DNA from 2 places in the Rummeliibacillus sp. G93 genome. Region 1 is predicted to be linked to the other one. Evidence: riboswitches for the same ligand, from Rfam matches in the RefSeq annotation. Region 1 holds a riboswitch; the other holds the start of a gene.
The links. A riboswitch is a leader RNA that binds a small molecule or an ion and turns the genes downstream of it on or off. The one in region 1 is predicted to bind thiamine pyrophosphate.
Positions count from the first base shown of each region.

Region 2: it holds a riboswitch for thiamine pyrophosphate, as region 1 does, so the genes downstream of both, tenA (thiaminase II) here and tenA (thiaminase II) in region 1, are expected to answer to the same signal.

Region 1 covers NZ_CP097314.1:2,688,559-2,694,527, reverse strand. Annotated here, with positions in the region: gene M2M59_RS13560 (polysaccharide deacetylase family protein) at 1-311, opposite strand, end outside; gene M2M59_RS13555 (tRNA dihydrouridine synthase) at 597-1,565, shown strand; TPP riboswitch at 2,095-2,202, shown strand; gene tenA (thiaminase II) at 2,307-2,996, shown strand; gene tenI (thiazole tautomerase TenI) at 2,996-3,619, shown strand; gene thiS (sulfur carrier protein ThiS) at 3,652-3,855, shown strand; gene M2M59_RS13535 (thiazole synthase) at 3,857-4,624, shown strand; gene M2M59_RS13530 (thiazole biosynthesis adenylyltransferase ThiF) at 4,621-5,640, shown strand; gene M2M59_RS13525 (HNH nuclease-like protein HlpB) at 5,733-5,969, shown strand, end outside.
Region 2 covers NZ_CP097314.1:2,965,874-2,971,842, forward strand. Annotated here, with positions in the region: gene thiE (thiamine phosphate synthase) at 1-306, opposite strand, end outside; gene thiD (bifunctional hydroxymethylpyrimidine kinase/phosphomethylpyrimidine kinase) at 251-1,117, opposite strand; gene thiM (hydroxyethylthiazole kinase) at 1,117-1,866, opposite strand; gene tenA (thiaminase II) at 1,853-2,533, opposite strand; TPP riboswitch at 2,595-2,693, opposite strand; TPP riboswitch at 2,748-2,846, opposite strand; gene M2M59_RS14975 (GNAT family N-acetyltransferase) at 2,918-3,346, opposite strand; gene M2M59_RS14980 (hypothetical protein) at 3,373-4,107, opposite strand; gene M2M59_RS14985 (hypothetical protein) at 4,109-4,837, opposite strand; gene M2M59_RS14990 (hypothetical protein) at 5,019-5,969, shown strand, end outside.

The DNA.
Region 1 (5,969 bases):
TTGATTGCTTTTTTATGTACAACTTCCTCATGTGCGTTTTCCTTTTTCCTTTCTTTTTGCGTTATTTTCCGGTTTTTATCCGAATTCTTCTTTCCGGCTTGTCCGGTTACATTTGAAGAGGCAGTCGGCGATTTCTGGCTTTTCTTTTCTTGTGGTGTTGCGGCCTGCTTTTTTTCAACCGCAGGATTATCATTATCTGCTGAGGATCCAATAGGGCCAATCAAATAAACGCCCAGCAGGATTGCTGCGAGTATAACTCCTAAGCCTATGCTGACTTTCCCTTTCGCTCTCTTTTTTCCTTGTCGTTTCATCTTTCGAGCAACCTCTCTTTCTTAGTGTGTTTTGTATGATGGATTGAACCTGATTTTTGCGCTATTATGCATTTACCTTTATTAATATGACTTACCAGCACTATGAAAAGTTTTGAGGAAAACAAAATGTTTGTATTTGGTGGTTTCTTTTAAAAAAGAGTTTAAGAAAAAATGGATTAAAGATAAAATAGAAAAGCTAGGTTATACTCTAGAAATAGAATGTGTTAAATTCATAAACAATGTAAATAGGATGTACAGGATATAGATGAAAGGATTTGTATGAATATGAAAGAAAACTTTTGGCGTGACTTGCCACGACCATTCTTTGTGCTGGCTCCCATGGAGGATGTGACTGATGTTGTATTTCGCCATGTCGTGAGCAAAGCAGGACGCCCGGATGTATTTTTCACCGAGTTTACAAACACGGATAGTTATTGCCACCCAGAAGGAAAGAACAGTGTGCGTGGACGTTTGACTTTTACGGAAGACGAACAGCCAATGGTGGCACATATCTGGGGAGACAAGCCCGAGTATTTCCGTGAAATGAGTATCGGAATGGCGGAGATGGGGTACAAAGGCATCGATATTAATATGGGCTGCCCTGTTCCAAACGTAGCGTCTAGAGGAAAGGGTAGCGGTCTTATTCTTCGACCAGATGCAGCTGCAGAAATCATCCAAGCAGCAAAAGCAGGAGGACTGCCTGTTAGTGTTAAAACAAGGCTAGGCTACTCAGATCTAAATGAGTGGGAGGACTGGCTAACGCATATATTGAAGCAGGATATTGCCAACCTTTCGATTCATTTGCGAACAAGAAAAGAAATGAGTAAAGTAGATGCCCATTGGGAGATGATTCCGGCAATCAAGGAATTACGTGACCGTATTGCACCTGACACAATGCTTACCATCAATGGAGACATTCCTGACCGACAAAAAGGTCTTGAGCTTGCTGAACAATATGGAATAGACGGCATCATGATTGGTCGCGGTATCTTTAAAAATCCGTTTGCGTTTGAAAAAGAACCAAGAGAGCATAGCAGTCAGGAGCTTCTAGATCTTTTAAGATATCAGCTAGATTTGCACGATCAATATCAAGAACTAGTGCCACGTTCCATTTCGGGACTTCATCGTTTCTTCAAGATCTATGTCAAAGGATTTCCTGGTGCTGGCGAATTGCGAAATCAATTGATGCACACGAAATCTACGGATGAAGTGCGTGCGCTGATTGATGGTTTTGAAGTAAAGAATGTTGATTAGAAAGCAATAGCCAAACCTAAAAAAGGAAAAAGATTATCTCAGCCCGTGATTGAGATAATCTTTTTTAGTTATAACGGGTGTCTTGTGAGACTACAATATAATAAAATTTTTAACTAGAAAAGAGAAGGACTATGGAGAAGCTCGGATTATATAAGGAAGTTTACATATCGTAAGTAATAGAGTGGCGGTAGCATTCCTATATTTACAACCGTTCGGTGGTGAGATACAACTGTTCCTGGAAGATTTACCACCGCATCCACCCGATTTACAACCGCTCTTCACAAGTTTACTTCCGAAAGTTAGCAATTTAAGTCCTATCTGTCCTAAATGAAGTAAAATATGGTCGCCCGCAAAAAGGTTATAAAAAGAGATAAAGATTTTCAAATTGAAAATTACGTTGTGCTGTGATTAGGTGCCCAACAGCAATCAATCCTAAGGAAAGGGATGTTACTAAATTTCACCATATCTGTCCTTGACAATCCATTCAATAATGTTAAGATAATATCGAATGTTACTAAAACTTCATATGATTTACCACTAGGGGTGCCATTAGAATGGCTGAGATCAAAGTGTGACTTTGAGACTCTTGGAACCTGATTTGGTTTATACCAACGTAGGGAAGTGGCACGGCAGAAATTTTATTTTTTGATACATATAATTTCTAATACCCACTTTCTTTGCGTAAAGGAAAGTGGGGTTTTTTTATTCCATTTTCCTAACACTATTTTTGGAGGGATTATGATGAAATTTTCAGAGCAGTTACGACGTGAGGCAGATTCTATTTGGGAAGCAAGTTTTCAGCATCCATTTGTGACAGGGATAGCTGATGGAAGCTTGCCATTAGAAAGCTTCCGCTATTACGTGTTGCAGGATTCTTATTATCTTTCTCATTTTGCCAGGGTGCAGGCATTGGCGGGAGCAAAGGCACCTGATTTGCACACAACGGCTCGCATGGCTATTCATGTACAGGGTACAGCTGAAGCAGAATTGAGTCTGCATGCTAATTTTTCAAAGCAATTAGGCATTACTGATGCTGAAATTGCTGAGTTTAAGCCTGCTCCCACTGCCTATGCGTACACATCTCATCTATATCGAGCGGCATTTACTGGTCATATTGGTGATATTATTGCAGCGCTTCTTCCATGCTATTGGCTTTATGATGAAATCGGTCAGCGTTTAAAGGGAAATACGCCAAATCAACCAATCTATCAAGAGTGGATTGCTGCATACGGTGGCGATTGGTTCCATGAAAAAGTGGTGGAGCAAATCGAGCGAATCGATGAGATTGCTGAGAGGGTTACAGAATCAGATCGCTTGCAAATGCTCGAGCATTTTATGATCAGCAGCCAATACGAATATTCATTTTGGGAGATGGCTTATCAGCATGAAGATTGGCCAATCGTGAATAAGGATTCGATGGTGAGAGGCTAATGAATCGAGAGCTGCATATTGTTTCGACAGGCAGACAGCCTATTCCTGAAATGATTCGGATCGCCAAAGATATTCATCCATTCATTGATGCTTTCCATATCCGTGAAAAGCAGAGAACTGCCAGAGAACTAATGGAAATCGTAAATCAACTGAAGGCAGAAGGTGTGCCTTTGGATAAAATCATCATCAACGATCGACTGGACGTCGGAGCGGTCACAAAGGTGAAGGGCGTTCAACTAGCTAATCATAGTTTGGATATCGCGGTTGTGAAGGATGTTTTTCCAGCATTACGGCTAGGATGTTCGGTTCACACAGTAGAAGAAGCGATATATGCGAGTGAATGTGGCGCAGATTATGTGATATATGGCCATATCTTCCCTTCACAATCCAAGCCGGACAAAGAACCACGAGGCCTAGAAAAATTAAAGGAATTAACTATGAACGTAAAAGTTCCAGTGATTGCGATTGGCGGAATTCAATTTGAGAATGTAGAACGAGTGTTGGAAGCAGGAGCAAGCGGGATTGCAGTCTTGTCAGGAGTGATGTTGGCAAACAATCCAGTACAGGCAGCGAAAAAGTATTCTGCAAAATTGAGGTTAACGGAAAGTCCTTTATCAAAATAAATTGATTAGCACACGTAAAAGGAAGTGAGCGGATGAGACTCCAAATAAATGGTGAATCTCTAGAAGTTCCCGAGCAAATAAGAGTTGTGTCAGATGTGATTCATCACTTTGGATTAGAATCTAAGGTTTTCATTATGGAATTAAATCATAACATTTTAGACAAAAGTCGCTATTTCGACACAGCTGTATCAGAAGGCGACAAAATAGAGATTGTACACTTTGTTGGAGGTGGATGAAATGTTGAAAATTGGGCCATATGAATTTCAATCAAGACTTTTATTAGGAACAGGAAAGTACCCAAACTTTGATATTCAGAAAGAAGCCGTGGAAGTATCAGGAACGGACATCCTTACGTTTGCCGTTAGAAGAATGAATATTTTTGAGGCGAGCCAGCCGAATTTCCTGGAGAAAATAGATTTAGCGAAGTATAAACTATTACCCAATACAGCAGGGGCCACTACGGCTGCAGAAGCGGTTCGCATCGCCAAGCTGGCAAAGGCATCTGGCTTATGTGACATGATTAAAGTCGAAGTCATCGGTTGCCAAAAAACCCTGTTGCCTGACCCGTTCGAAACATATAAGGCATCTGAAGAATTATTGAAAGAAGGATTTATTGTCCTTCCTTATATCTCAGATGATGTATTGCTAGCTAAAAGATTGCAAGAATTAGGCGTCCATGCAATCATGCCTGGCGCTTCTCCAATAGGCTCTGGTCAAGGCATTATCAACCCGCTTAATTTAAGTTTTATTATTGAGCAGGCAACTGTACCCGTTATTGTAGATGCAGGTATTGGTGCGCCATCTGATGCGGCTATTGCTATGGAAGCAGGAGCGGATGGAGTCCTCTTGAATACTGCTGTTTCAGGTGCTGGTAATCCCGTGAAAATGGCGAAAGCAATGAAGCTTGCCATTGAAGCAGGACGCTTAGGCTATGAAGCAGGTAGAATAGCGAAAAAAAACTATGCAACGGCTAGCAGTCCAACCGAAGGAATGAGCATCGGGTGAGTGAGCGTTATTCAAGGCAAGAATTATTTGTGCCTATCGGTAAAGAAGGCCAAGAGAAAATTAGGCAAAAGCATGTACTTGTAATTGGTGCAGGGGCACTCGGAACGGGAAGTGCAGAAAGTCTCGTACGTATGGGGGTTGGTAAGCTGACTATAGTTGATCGAGATTACGTAGAGTGGAGTAATCTTCAAAGGCAACAATTATACGATGAGGAAGATGCCAAGCAACGCGTACCTAAAGCTATTGCAGCGCATAAACGATTATCACAGTTAAATAGTGAAGTAGAAATCCATGGTCTTGTTCAAGATGTTTCAGCGACTGAAGCAGAGCAACTTATAAGGGATGTGGATCTCATAATGGATGCCACAGATAATTTTGACACACGCATGATTCTAAATGATGTAGCACAAAAATATAACATTCCATGGATTTATGGTGCTTGTGTCGGAAGCTATGGATTAAGCTATTCCATTATCCCGGGGAAAACGCCTTGTTTAAATTGTTTGCTGGAGACAGTGCCAATTGGTGGATTAACGTGTGATACGGCAGGCATAATCAGTCCCGCTGTCCAAATGGTAGTGGCTTATCAAATCACTGAAGCGCTAAAGATTTTGGTTGAGGATGATTGTTCTTTAAGGAATCAGCTTATATCCTTTGATTTATGGAAGAATCAACATACTTCTATCATAGTCGATCAGTTAAAGAAACAGAGTTGTCCATCCTGTGGCGATCATCCAACTTATCCTTACCTAGAACATCAAAGTCAATCAAAAGTAGCAGTGTTGTGTGGACGCGATACGGTTCAAATTCGACCGTCTCATAGAATCACAGTAGACTTAGAAAACGTAGCAAACCTACTATCTAAGCAAGCGGACTCAGTCGTACGAAATCCATATCTTGTTTCGTTTAAAATGGGCGATTTTCGTCTCGTCCTATTTAAAGACGGACGGGCATTGATACATGGCACGAAGAATATTGAGGAAGCTAAATCATTTTATTATCGTTATTTAGGATAGCTAAGGAGTATGCTTGTGGGGTATAGATGTCTAATCAACAGTTATACTAATCAAAACTGTAACAGGGAAATTCTTTAGAAAAGGGCGATAGAATGGTGGCAATATGTGAGCTATGTGGGCGAGATGGAGTGGAAGTGACCATCCATCATTTACTTCCGAAAGAGATGGGCGGTACTTTTGGTGATACTGCCAAACTCTGCATACCATGTCACAAACAAATACATGCCCTTTATACAAATAGCGAAATTGCAGCTCGATTATCCACATTATCAGAATTACGTGCAGATCCAGCGATAAGACGTTTCATCAAATGGATTCGAAAGCAGCCC
Region 2 (5,969 bases), 280 kb from region 1:
AAATTCCGGCCGTATTTTTTCCAGCTCCATATCTTCTTGCCCGATATGCACACCATCCGCTTCTATCTTCAAAGCCAATTCGATATGATCATTGACAATAAATGGGATCTCATATTGCTTGCAGAGCCTCTGGCACTCACGCGCAAACATTTCAAGATCTTTGCCAGTTAATGCCCCTTCACCCTTTTCACGCAACTGAAACATTGTGATACCAGCCTGTAATGCTTGTTCGAGCACTTGGAGGGGTGGTTCAATGCAGTTTTGCGTGCCCATAATCAGATAAACTGCTAAATCCTCTTTCCTCACTAATTGTCACCTCACAGTTGCCGCTTAATTTTTTATACGCAAAATGGTTTGTAGGACCATGTCCATTCCCTATATTTAATGGATGTTGAATAGCTAAATGGACGAATTTTTTCGCTTCTATTATGGCACTTTTTAAAGAGAAGCCCTGTGCCAAAAAAGCGGTTAACGCTGCTGAGAAGGTGCATCCTGTACCGTGTGTTTGAACAGTGGAAATTCGCTTCGTTTGCATTGAAAAGAACGAATCATCTTGAAAAAATACAGTATCTACTGCATCCTTACCTTCTAAATGACCGCCTTTTATAATGACGCATGAAACACCCATTGCAAGCATTGCGTTTGCAGCCTTTTCTAAGTCTTTTGGGCTTTTTATTTCGATTCCGCTTATTACCTCTGCTTCTGGTATGTTTGGCGTAAGAATAGTTGCACGCGGCAATAGGAATTTTTTCAGCGCAGTCACTGCCTCATGTTGTAGCAAAGATGCTCCACCTTTCGCAATCATCACTGGGTCTACTACCAATTGTGTCTCTTTATCTCGCAAACTATGTGCTACAGCTTCAATAATCTCGGCAGAAAACAACATGCCCGTTTTCACCGCTTTTATCGGCATATCCCTCATCACTACTTCGATTTGCTGCTGAACAAATTCTGGTTGGGCTGGGTATATACCTTCAACACCTAGCGTATTTTGTGCAGTCAATGCCGTAATAGCTGATGTGCCAAAAACGCCAAGCTCCTGGAAAGTCTTTAGATCTGCTTGAATACCTGCTCCTCCACCGCTGTCAGAACCCGCAATAGTCATGGCAATATTCATTATGCTCGCCCCCCTGAAACCTGTTGCAATTGATTAAGTACTTCTTGTTGAACAGCACCTAACCATTCCTTCTGGCATGCCATCTCGGCAACCTTTTTATAGTCTTTCAAAACGTCGGTTAAGATAGAAAGGTTATTTCTTTCTACTGCTAAGGCTGCTGTACAAATAGCGCTAAGCAAACACCCCGTACCCGTAATCTTCGTCATGAGCTCATGACCGCCTGCTATATAATCAATACTTTCGCCGTTTGTTGCAATGTCCACCTCGCCGGTGACAATAACAAAACAGTTGTACTGTTTCGCTATAGCTTTTGCTGTCTGCTCGGTATCCATCTCTCCTACGCCGCTGTCTACTCCCTTTGAGTCCCAATTGACACCTGCGATTGCTGCAAGTTCTCCAGTATTGCAGCGAATAAGATCAAATTTAATTTCTCTCAATAGATTCTTCACCGTCTCGCGACGAAAGGCAGTGGCGCCTACGCCTACCGGATCTAGAACGACAGGAATTCCCACTTCATTCGCTTTGCGTCCAGCTACAATCATTGCTTCTTTTGTTCTGCCATTAATGGTACCAATATTAACAAGTAAACCACTTGCAACAGAAACCATATCTCCTACCTCTGCGATTTCATCTGCCATAACTGGCGATGCCCCAATCGCGAGCAGTCCGTTTGCTGTAAAATTTGCTACTACATAATTTGTTATACAGTGGATTAAAGGATTTTTCTGATTTATTTTAAGCAAGCTCATAAGGTGAAAGCTCCTTCCAATTTTCTAAAGACCAGGCCATATCCCAAAACTTGCATTCGTAATAGGCACTCATTTGGAAAAATGCTTTCATCTTTTGAACGTCAGCTGGGTGTTCTTTCGCATACTTATTGAGCATCTGCTTTTGGATGTCCAGTTGATCTTTAAACTCTTTACCGCTATACAATTCAATCCAATCTCTGTATAACTTCTGTGTCGGTTTTTCATCTTTATACGCTTCACCAATACTTTGGTATAACCAAGGACATGGCAGCAACGCGGCAAATGCAACTGGCAGGCTTTCGTTTAGAACGGCGTTATACATATGGTTAATATAATTATTGTTGGCTGGCGCAGGAATAAGCTCCGCTTGTTCTTGTTCTCCAATATGAAGTTCTTTGAAAACAGTCCGGTGGAGCTCAAGTTCTGCTTCATTTATACTTCTAGCTGATTCAAGATAATAGGCCATTTCCTGGTTCGTCTCCGATTTGGATGCTGCTATTGCCAATATTTTTGAGTAATGCTTTAAATAAATGGCATCCTGCATCATATAAAATTTAAAGTTCTCCATTGGCAGTGTGCCATGTACTAACCCTTTCACGAATGGGTGTACCATGCTATCATCCCAATATGCATCTGCTTCTTCTCTAACAACTTCATCAAATCTCACTGTTCGTCCTCCTTTAAAGTGGACGTAGACGCAAAAAATCCCTATGAGTAGACATAGAGATTTCATACCTTCATCTGCTCCCTACGTCAGTATTAACTGTCAGGTTCTAAGGGTCAGGTTTTAACCTTCTCAACACTTTCGTGTCCCCCCGCACTAAAATATTTGGTTGGGTACAAAAAAACTCTCCCATAAACGGAGAGCTGCTGTACAAAACGATCATATGTACTTTGCTCCCTACGCCAGTATTAACTGTCAGGTTCTAAGGGTCAGGCTTAAACCTTCTCAACACTTTCGTGTCCCCCTGCAAATATTTAAGTTATATTCATCGTACCATTCAACTGGATGCCATTCAAGGATAAAACAAGCTTAGCTTTTTACAACATATTAGAATTCTTTCCTAAACACATAACTTACCTTGTCGTACCCCATCTTTTCTTCATAAAAACGGTGTGCCTTCGTACGTTGCAACCCAGAAGATAAGGCCACACACTCATACTTATATTCTTTCGCCCATGCTTCTACAAATTCAAGCAACTCTTCTCCATAACCGAACGAGCGCTTAGATGCATCTGTCACTAAATCACATACCCATATATATCTTCCATAATAAAGTGTAATCATTGGCTGGAATCCGACCACCGCAACTATTTCATCAGAGTCAACGAGTGCATAGAGCTTATACTGTTCCTTTTCCATCGCTTCCATCACTAATTCTACATATGTGTTTATATCTAAATGTGTTCTGAGTTGGCTCATGACCGGAAAGGCATCCATAATTTCATCTTTTGAGCTTAAATTTTTTATCATTTTCATAAAAACACCTCCTAGATTATCGATACTCATTCATAAAGATCACGACTTCCCTTTTCGAAACGTTCCGGAAAGCGTAAAATGATATCCCCGTTTGAAAAGCTTTCTCCATTATTAGTAAATTCAATCGGCTCTTTTACACCAGGCTTGGCATTCGGTCTCCATCCAAAATTAAACGAATCTCCTTCCTCCTCATTTGAGAAGAGCCAATCCGTTTGAACAGGTCTAGCATAATCTTTAATCGTAGCCCAATCTTCTGGAATAGAAAAAACCCCATATGTCTTATGATTCAATAGCACTTTCTCTGTCATTTGAACTGGTGGAATATAAAGACTTTGCCTATCGTAGGTGATATAATCCCGTTGCCTCAGTAGATAAAATGTAAATGAATCCACCTTGTTTTTATGAAAAATATTCCACACATATACATACTTTGGACGTTTTCTATCTTCTATCTTCCATATCATCGGTTCTTCTCGATTATCCACTTCAGCGACTCGCCATTTATTCTTCTTCCAAATCCAATAGCTAAGTCCATAGTCTTTATTCAAAGAAATAAAAGGAACCACTTTATGGCGTTCATCAACGTGGATTATATCTTGTATTGTTTTTACGCTAGCCTCAGGGAAGGTCTGATTTATATCCTTTTTCAGCGCTTCCTCTGTTGGAAAAGGAGTTGGTTTTGAATAAGAATAATAGAAGAATAGACCTATAATACCAATAATCACTACTAAAAGAGCAAACATTCCTTTTCTTTTCTTCATATTATTGCTCCTCCTTTAGCACGGAATTATTTAAACGGTAATAAAGCTGTTGCTGAGGTGTAGTTATCAAAATTCCTTTTCCGTCTTTTTCTATGTACAGTGCCGGTGATGGAAGCCCACTTCCCCATTTCGGCTTTACTCCTGCAAGCTGATAAGGAAAATGTTCATCTTTTTTGTTAATTTCTGAGGGACTCATCTCATAAAGGCTTGAAAACCACTTATCGCTATAGATTTCCCGCTGTTTCAAGTGTGTGAATTTCCCTGCTAACTTCTTTCTATCTAACACTATCTTCTTTTTTGCTGAAGGATGAATAGTAATTAATTTTGCATTTTCTAAATTCGCTAGGTATGTTGCTGGTTTTTTGTCTGGAAAAATCCATTGTTGAAAGGGTATTGCTACAAGTGAAGCTACTATAAAAATGAAATTGAAGCTAAACCCCAGCCAAGCAAAAGAGCGATATGATTTCCATCGATTTCTGCCTTTTAATATAAAGTATAAAATCCATACCCCTAAAGGCAAAATGGATAGTTTTAGCGCTGTGCTCCAGATGTTCAAGTTAATAGAAAAAGAAAAAAGACCTACGAATAACACGAGTACAGCCTTCCAAATTTTAATGCCGCCTCCATGTTTTTTATAGTTACGGTAGAATAGGTAACCACAGATACACCATGCTAAAAGTAGAGTTATGACAGGTATAATAGCAATGGATGAATAATCAATTGTAACCACACTATCTCCCCCTTCTGCTTCTCATTTTCGGATGATGTCCCTACTTCCTATATACATCATTATGTCATAAGGAATCCAACCAATATAGAATAATTTTACCTTTTTGGTAAATGCATTTAACAAACCAATAAGCTTTTATTATATGATAGACAGTATATTAAGAGAGCTAAAGAGGTGACCCATGTCAAAATTTAAGCGATTCATGCGTTTAGAGTGGCAGAATTTTAAAGAAGAATTTAAAGAGGACATTCATTATGAATGGGAAACAGACTATAAGGGACATATAATTAAAGTCGTTATGGATATTCATGCAAAACAATTATTTGTAGATCAAACATTAGTGAAACAAGTTCAATATCCAAGCTTTGTTTCCCACTTCTATACATTCAAGAAACTAAAAGAAAAAGTTGAAATAGATGGTGAAACTTATATCATTGACGCGGACATAGGAGGCTTTACTTCCTATGTTTGTACTATAAAAGTCGATGGCACAACTATTTTTAAAGAAAAAGAAGTATTAGACTTCAATCCATCAGAATATCGACAAGCTATCCTCCCCTTTATCATTGATCAGGTGAAAGTAAACGGTAAAGTTGTGAATGAAACATTGCCGGATGAATCTTATTATTTTCTAGAAGATGATGATATTCGTTTTGCTCCTGGCGCAGCCGATCAGCTGATAGATGATACATACGGCTTTTCCTCTGACGCAAAATCATTATTGAAATTACTGTTAAAACAATTAAATATACCTAACCATAAAACCCGCAGAGCTATTTATGAAAAAGTAAGAGATAAGGAATTTGCTGAATATGTTGGAATCTTTCGGGAGTTGTTAAAACAAGAAGAAGGTATAGATCGAGAAGCATTGCACAATGAAGCACTTTGGTTTATTCACCACTCGTCACATCGGTATGCCATGCAATTTGGTATTATGATTCTTGGTTTTTCAAATTGTGAAGAGGATTTGACACTTTTACACACAATAGGATTGCATGAAGAGTTTACATTATATGTAGCAGATGCTTTTTTGCAGGGTACAAAGAATCCACATGAAAATTTATATTTGCTAGCAAAAGAAGTAAATGGTTGGGGCAAAATCGCTTGCGTAGAGCGTTTGGAGCCTATAACA